DNA from 2 places in the Nesterenkonia populi genome. Region 1 is predicted to be linked to the other one. Evidence: predicted binding sites of a transcription regulator. Region 1 holds the regulator's gene; the other holds the start of a gene.
The links. Region 1 encodes HspR, which represses chaperone genes until heat shock. Its sites were predicted from a motif close to AAGTTGAGTCNNNNNGACTCAACTT; they were not measured.

Region 1 (3,409 bases):
GAAGAGGGCATTCCGGATAACCCGGTCCCCTCCGACGGCAAGCAGGCTGAGGGTCAGGGCGCCTCCGAGGACGCTCAGGCCGCAGCCGGCGACCCGGCCGCGGACCCGCTGGCTGAGGCCGAGCGGATCCTCCGCGATGCCCCGGACGGCGCCGAGGAGATTCAGCAGGCTCACGAGGCCCCGGCAGGCCAGGAGGGCACCCAGCCTGACCCGCTGGCCGCAGACGACCCGGAGACCGCTGAGGATCCGGAGCTGCGCGAGGTAGGCCTCGATGAGGCCTCCGGCGGGGTCGAGACCGAGCCTGCCGAGCGGATCGAGGCGGCCGAGGAGGTCCTCGAGGAGTCCGGCTACAGCCGCGAGTCTGAGCTGGAGGAGGACCTCCGCCGGGTCACCGCCGAGTATCAGAACTACCGGCGCCGCGTGGAGCGGGACCGGGCCGCTGAGAAGGACCGTGTCAAAGGTCAGCTGATCACCGAGCTGATGCCGGTGCTTGACGACATCTCCGGCGCCCGTCAGGCCGGGGAGCTGCAGGACGGGCCCTTCGCCCACATCGCAGAGCGGCTCGAGACAGTGCTGGCCCAGCAGGGTCTGGAGCGTGTGGGCGAGGTCGCCATGGCCTTCGACCCCAACGAGCACGAGGCGATCATGCAGCAGCCCAGCGAGGACGTGGAGGCGGACCACATCGCCGTCGTCGTCCGCTCGGGATACCGGCTGGGCGAGCGGCTGCTGCGAGCAGCCCAGGTGATCGTCAGCTCCGGCAGGACGGAGTAGCGCTCAAGCGTTGAAGGTCGGCGCCCTGCTGCCGACCGGCAGGCGGGCCGTGCGCCCGCTGTGAACAGTACTGGCAGAAGGGAGGCGCCCGATGGCTTCGCAGGAATGGCTGGAGAAGGATTTCTACAAGGTGTTGGGCGTGTCCAAGGACGCCTCCGCCGAGGAGATCAAAAAGGCGTACCGCAAGCTCGCCCGGGAGAACCACCCGGATAAGAACCCGGACGATCCCGGGGCCGAGCAGCGGTTCAAGGACATCTCCGAGGCGCACACCGTGCTCTCCGACCCGGAGCAGCGCCGTGAGTATGACCAGATCCGCGCCATGGGCTCCGGCGCCCGCTTCTCAGGAGGCGGCGGCGCCGGGGCCGGCGGCGGATTTGAGGACGTTTTCGGCGGTCTCTTCGGTGACCGCTTCGGCCGCGGCGGCTCCGGCGGATTCCCCGGCGGCGGAGGCGGTTTCGAGGACATCTTCGGCGGCCGGTTCGGAAGCGCGGGGGCAGCGCCCAAGGGCTCCGACCGCACCGCCAGGACCACCATCTCCTTCAAGGGCGCGGTCCGCGGCACCACTGTGGGCCTGCGGGAGCCCAGCGGCAGCGTCATCGACGTCCGCATCCCCCCGGGGGTGAAGGAAGGCCAGAAGGTCCGGGTCAGGGGCAAAGGGTCACAGGGTCCCGGCGGCAGCGGCGACCTGCTGGTGGAGGTCTCCATCACCCCGCACCCATTCTTCGAACGCGACGGCGACAATATCCGCATCCACCTGCCCGTCAGCTTCGACGAGGCTGCCCTCGGCGCGACCGCCGAGGTGCCCACCGTGCACGGGGAGAAGGTGAAGATCCGCATTCCCGCGGGCACATCCTCCGGCAGGACGCTGCGGCTCAAGGGCCAGGGGATCCGCACCAAGAAGCGCGAGGGCGACATGCTCGTCGTCGTTGATGTCACCGTGCCCAAGCACCTGCCGGAGGAGGCGCTTGAGGCCGTGCGCGCCTACCGGGACGCCACCGCGGGCACCGATCCCCGTGAAGGACTGGAGGGGAGGGCCGCGCTGTGACGACCGAGCATTCGATGTCCCAGCGTGCGACGTCGAACCGTCACGCCCCCATCTTCGTCATTTCAGTCGCTGCCGAGCTGGCTGATATGCACCCCCAGACCCTGCGCCAGTATGACCGGATGGGCCTGGTCACCCCCAAGCGGCAGGGCGGCAGGCATCGTCGGTACTCGCCGTACGATGTCGATCAGCTGCGGCAGATCCAGCAGCTCTCCCAGGAGGGCGTCTCCTTGGAGGGCATCCGGCGGATCATCGCTCTGCAGAATCAGGTCGAGGAGCTGCAGGATGAGGTCTCCGCGCTGCATGACCAGCTGCGGGAGGTGCAGCGCAGCGGCGGCTCCCGGGTGTTCGCCGTGGGTCCCCACGGGGACGTGGTCACTGTTGCCCGCGGACAGCGCCCCCGCCCGGCCAGCCGTGAGATCGTCCTGTTCCGCCGCTCCGCGTAGCAGCGCATCCGGCCTGGTCAGACCCGTTTCGTAACTGCCCGACGGCATGTCTGCCCTCTGACGCATACTGGACGGATGAAGCATTCGTGGGGACGCTATCTTCTGTCCGGAGCCGCCGGCGCCGCGCTGCTCTCAGCATGCTCCGATGACCCGGACCCGGCCGAGAGCCTGGGCCCGGCCGCTGAGCAGCTTGCCCAGGCCCTCCAGCAGGCTGACCTGGAGGGCGTTGCGCTCTCCTCGGGCGACGCGGAGTCGCTGAGCACCGCCGCAGAGCGGCTGCACGAGTCGCTGGAGGAGCTGAGCCTGGAGGTCGAGGTCGCCGAGACCGACATCGACCTCCCCGAGGAGGACTCGCCCCGGGCTCCCACGGCCGAGATCACCTACCGGCACACCTGGGAGCTGGACGCCCTCGGCGTCGACGACGAGGACTGGGACTACACCACCGAGGCCGAGCTGAACTACCACGAGGAGTCCGAGACCTGGTACCTCGACGCTGACTATGACCTGTTCCTGCCCGGCTATCAGGGGCACGAGGAGATCGGCATCAGCACCACCGGGGCCGATCGCGGCCGGATCATGGACGGTGAGGGCCGTGCGATGGTCTACAACCGTGATGTGGTGGTCCTCGGGGTGGACAAGACTCAGTTCGGCGAGGACGAGGATGAGGAGATGGAGGCCTCCGCCCGGGAGCTCGCCGAGACGGTCGGGATCGGCGCGGACGCCTACGTGGAGCAGGTCGAGGCCTACGGCGAGGAGGCTTTCGTGGAGGCGATCACCGTGCGCCGCGACGGCGGCCACGTCACTGTGGAGGACGTGGAGAGCATCCGCGGAGTCCACTGGCTGGAGTCGGAGATGTCCCTGGCGGACAGCTCGGACTTCGCTCCGCTGCTGCTGGGCCGGGTGGGCCCGGTCACTGCCGAGCACATGGAGGAGGATCCCGCCCTGCAGGTCGGCGACATGGTCGGCACCTCCGGTGTTCAGGGCGTGCATGAGCAGACCCTGCGCGGCACCCCCGGAGTGCGGATCTACCGGGGCGAAGAGACCCTCTACTCCACCGACCCTGAGACCGGCGAGGACGTGCGCACCAGCCTGCACCCGCGCCTGCAGAACCTCGCCCAGGAGATCATGGAGGACCAGGACACCGGCGCCG
Region 2 (3,409 bases), 310 kb from region 1:
TACTGGGTTTGGTTCCGAGGTTATGAAGCGGGTGTCTGCTCCCGCTGGTGTTCATAATATGCCGCCTCAACCTCGGCGGGTGTCTGGTGACCTAGGTGTCCGTGCAGCCGTCGGGTGTTCCACCAGTGGACCCAGTTCATCGTGGCGAACTCCACCTCAGTTAGGGATCGCCACGCCGGCTGGGAGTAGATCAGCTCAGTCTTATACAGCCCGTTGACTGCCTCGGCCAGGGCATTATCGTAAGAGTCTCCGACGGTCCCAACGGAGGGTCGGATGCCGTGGTCAGCGAGTTTCTCGGTGTAGGCCACAGCGACATATTGGCCGCCACGATCGCTGTGATGAACAAGTCCTCCCTCCTCAGATCGCCTGGCAGTAGCCACAGCGTGCTCCAACGCTTCCAACGACAGTGCCTCGGTGGTCATCGAAGCCCGAGTGGCCCACCCCACAATCCGACGGGAGTAGGCATCGATCACGAAGGCTGTGTACACGAAGCCCGCACTTGCCCTGACGTAGGTGATATCGGCGACCCATAACCGTCCTGGTGCGGGGGCTCTGAAGTTGCGTTCGACCAGGTCAGGTCGATGATCTGGAACTGGGGCAGGCACCGTGGTTCGAGGTTTCCTGCCCCGCACAACACCGCAGAGTCCGGCTTTACGCATCAGCCGGTAGACCTGGTCCCGGCCGATGTCCCAGCCTTCTCGGCGTAGGGCAGGCCACATCTTCCGGACTCCGTAGACGCGGCGTGGATACGCTGGATCTCGCCGATCAACAGATCGTCTTTGAGCTCCTTGGCTGAGCGGACCCTGGTCTTAGCTGCCCGAAATCCTCGGGAGGTGATGAACCCACCTTCTGTCGCGTTGAGGACCCGACAGATGCGCTCGACTCCGAAACGATCCCTGTACTGGTCGATGTAGCGGATCATCTCGTGGTGGGACGGTCGAGCTCCGCGGTGAAAAACGCCGAAGCAGACTTCAGAATCTCATTGGCTCTCTTCAACTCGCGGTTCTCACGCCGTAGCCGCTTCAGCTCATCGAGTTCATCACTGGTGGGCCCCGGTTCTTCCCCGGCATCTCGTTTAGCCTGCTTCGCCCACGTATTCAGCGTGTGGGGCGAAACCCCTAGTTTCTGGCCGATAGCCTCAGCAGCGGCCCAACGAGAAGACTCCTCGATGCGCTGATGATCAGCCAACATTCTCAATGCCCGGTCCTTGAACTCCGGTGTATACGTCCCTGCCATAGTTCCAATCCTCTCTGCTCAACAGACCGGAACTAAACCCAGTACGCATCAGGAGGCCTCGCGCATGCCCATGCTTCAGTGTTGCCTACTGTCAGATCAGTGGGACCTCTGACACGCCACTGACATAAATCTGGGATTACTGACAAATTGAGCGAAACCTACATCTACGGTTCGACTCTCCGGCACTCCTGAACCGGAATAAAGTCGGTACGCCCTAAGTTGAGTGAGTATGACTCAAGTTTGGGTCGTCGTAGTCTGTGTGACAGGAAGGGGGCCGCGAGGCCATGGATATTGACAAGCTCACTGAGAAGTCCCGCGAGGCGGTCGCGGCTGCCGTCTCCTACGCCGGGCAGGTGAAGAACCCGCGGGTGGAGCCCGCCCACCTGCTCAAGGCACTCATGGACACCCGCGAGTCGCTCGCCGTGCAGGTGCTCAAAACCGCCGGCGCCAGCCCGGAGGCCGTCTCCTCCGCCGCCTCCGAGCTGATCTCCAAGCTGCCGCAGCTCGGCAGCGCGGCCGACCCCCAGGGATCGCCCGCCTTCGCCGGCGTCCTCAACGCGGCCCAGCGCATCGCCGAAGCCGCAGGGCACACCTACACCTCCGCCGAGCACCTGCTCCTCGCCCTGGCCACCGAGTCCCAGGACACCGCTGAGGCCATTCGCCGCGGCGGCGCCACACCGGAAGCGCTCCAGGAGGCCGCAGGCCAGGTCCGCGCCGGCCAGTCCGGCGACAGCGCCAACCCCGAGGCCACCTCCGAGGCGCTCTCCAAGTTCGGCACCGACCTGACCGCCCTCGCCAAAGACGGCAAGCTGGACCCGGTCATCGGCCGCGACGCCGAGATTCGCCGCGTGGTCCAGGTGCTCTCCCGCCGCACCAAGAACAATCCGGTGCTCATCGGCGAGCCCGGCGTCGGCAAGACCGCCGTCGTCGAAGGCCTCGCCCAGCGCATCGAACAGGGCGACGTGCCCGACGCGCTCAAGGGCAAGACCCTCATCAGCCTTGACCTCGGCGCCATGGTCGCCGGCTCCAAATACCGGGGCGAGTTCGAAGAGCGGCTGAAGGCCGTGCTCGATGAGATCAAAGCCGCCGAGGGCCAGATCATCAGCTTCATCGACGAGATCCACACCGTCGTCGGAGCCGGCGGCTCCTCCGAGGGCTCCATGGACGCCGGCAACATGCTCAAGCCCATGCTCGCCCGCGGCGAGCTGCGCCTCATCGGTGCCACCACCCTCGACGAGTACCGGGAGAACATCGAATCCGACGCCGCCCTGGAGCGCCGCTTCCAGCAGGTCTACGTCGGCGAACCCTCGGTGGAGGACACCGTCGCCATCCTGCGCGGCATCAAGGAGAAGTACGAGGCCCACCATGGAGTCGAGATCGCCGACGCCGCCCTCGTCTCCGCCGCGTCCCTCTCCGACCGGTACATCACCGGCCGGCAGCTGCCCGACAAAGCAATCGACCTCGTCGACGAGGCCGCCTCCCGGCTGAAGATGGAGATCGACTCCGACCCCGTCGAGATCGACGAGCTGCGCCGCGCCGTCGAACGCCTCAAAGTCGAGGAGCAGTGGCTCTCCCAGGAGACCGACGCCGGCTCCCAGGAGCGGCTCGAGGCCCTGCGCGCCGAACTGGCCGACAAGTCCGAGCAGCTCACCGAGCTGCAGTCCCGGTGGGAGGCCGAGCGCGGCGCCCACAAGAAGGCCGGCGAGCTGCGCACCAAGCGCGACGAGCTCAAATCCGCTGCCGAACGCGCCCAGCGCGAAGGCCACTTCGGCGAAGCCTCCCGCCTCCTCTATGGGGACATCCCCCAGATCGAGGCAGAGATCGCCGAGGCCGAAGCCCAGGAGCAGCAGGCCAACGAGGCTGACCGCATGGTCCCCGAGCGGGTCGACTCCGACGCCATCGCCGACGTCATCTCCGCCTGGACCGGCATCCCCGCCGGACGGATGCTCGCCGGTGAGACCGAGAAGCTGCTGCAGATGGAGGAGCGCATCGGCTCCCGCCTCATCGGACAGGAGCGCGCCGTCGGCTCCGTGGCCGACGCCGTCCGCCGGGCCCGCACCGGGGTCGCCGACCCCGACCGGCCCACCGGCTCCTTCCTCTTCCTGGGCCCCACCGGTGTGGGCAAGACCGAGCTGGCCAAGGCGCTCGCCGAGTTCCTGTTCGACGACGAACG

Region 2: a site for HspR is predicted at 1,453-1,477, ahead of clpB (ATP-dependent chaperone ClpB). Genes of this name have one in related genera too.

What each region holds. Positions count from the first base shown of each region.
Region 1 is NZ_VOIL01000001.1:945,510-948,918, forward strand. It holds gene FWJ47_RS04460 (nucleotide exchange factor GrpE) at 1-771, shown strand, start outside; gene FWJ47_RS04465 (DnaJ C-terminal domain-containing protein) at 863-1,816, shown strand; gene FWJ47_RS04470 (heat shock protein transcriptional repressor HspR) at 1,831-2,259, shown strand; gene FWJ47_RS04475 (penicillin-binding transpeptidase domain-containing protein) at 2,335-3,409, shown strand, end outside.
Region 2 is NZ_VOIL01000001.1:639,609-643,017, forward strand. It holds partial or broken gene FWJ47_RS03035 (IS3 family transposase) at 21-1,236, opposite strand; gene clpB (ATP-dependent chaperone ClpB) at 1,521-3,409, shown strand, end outside.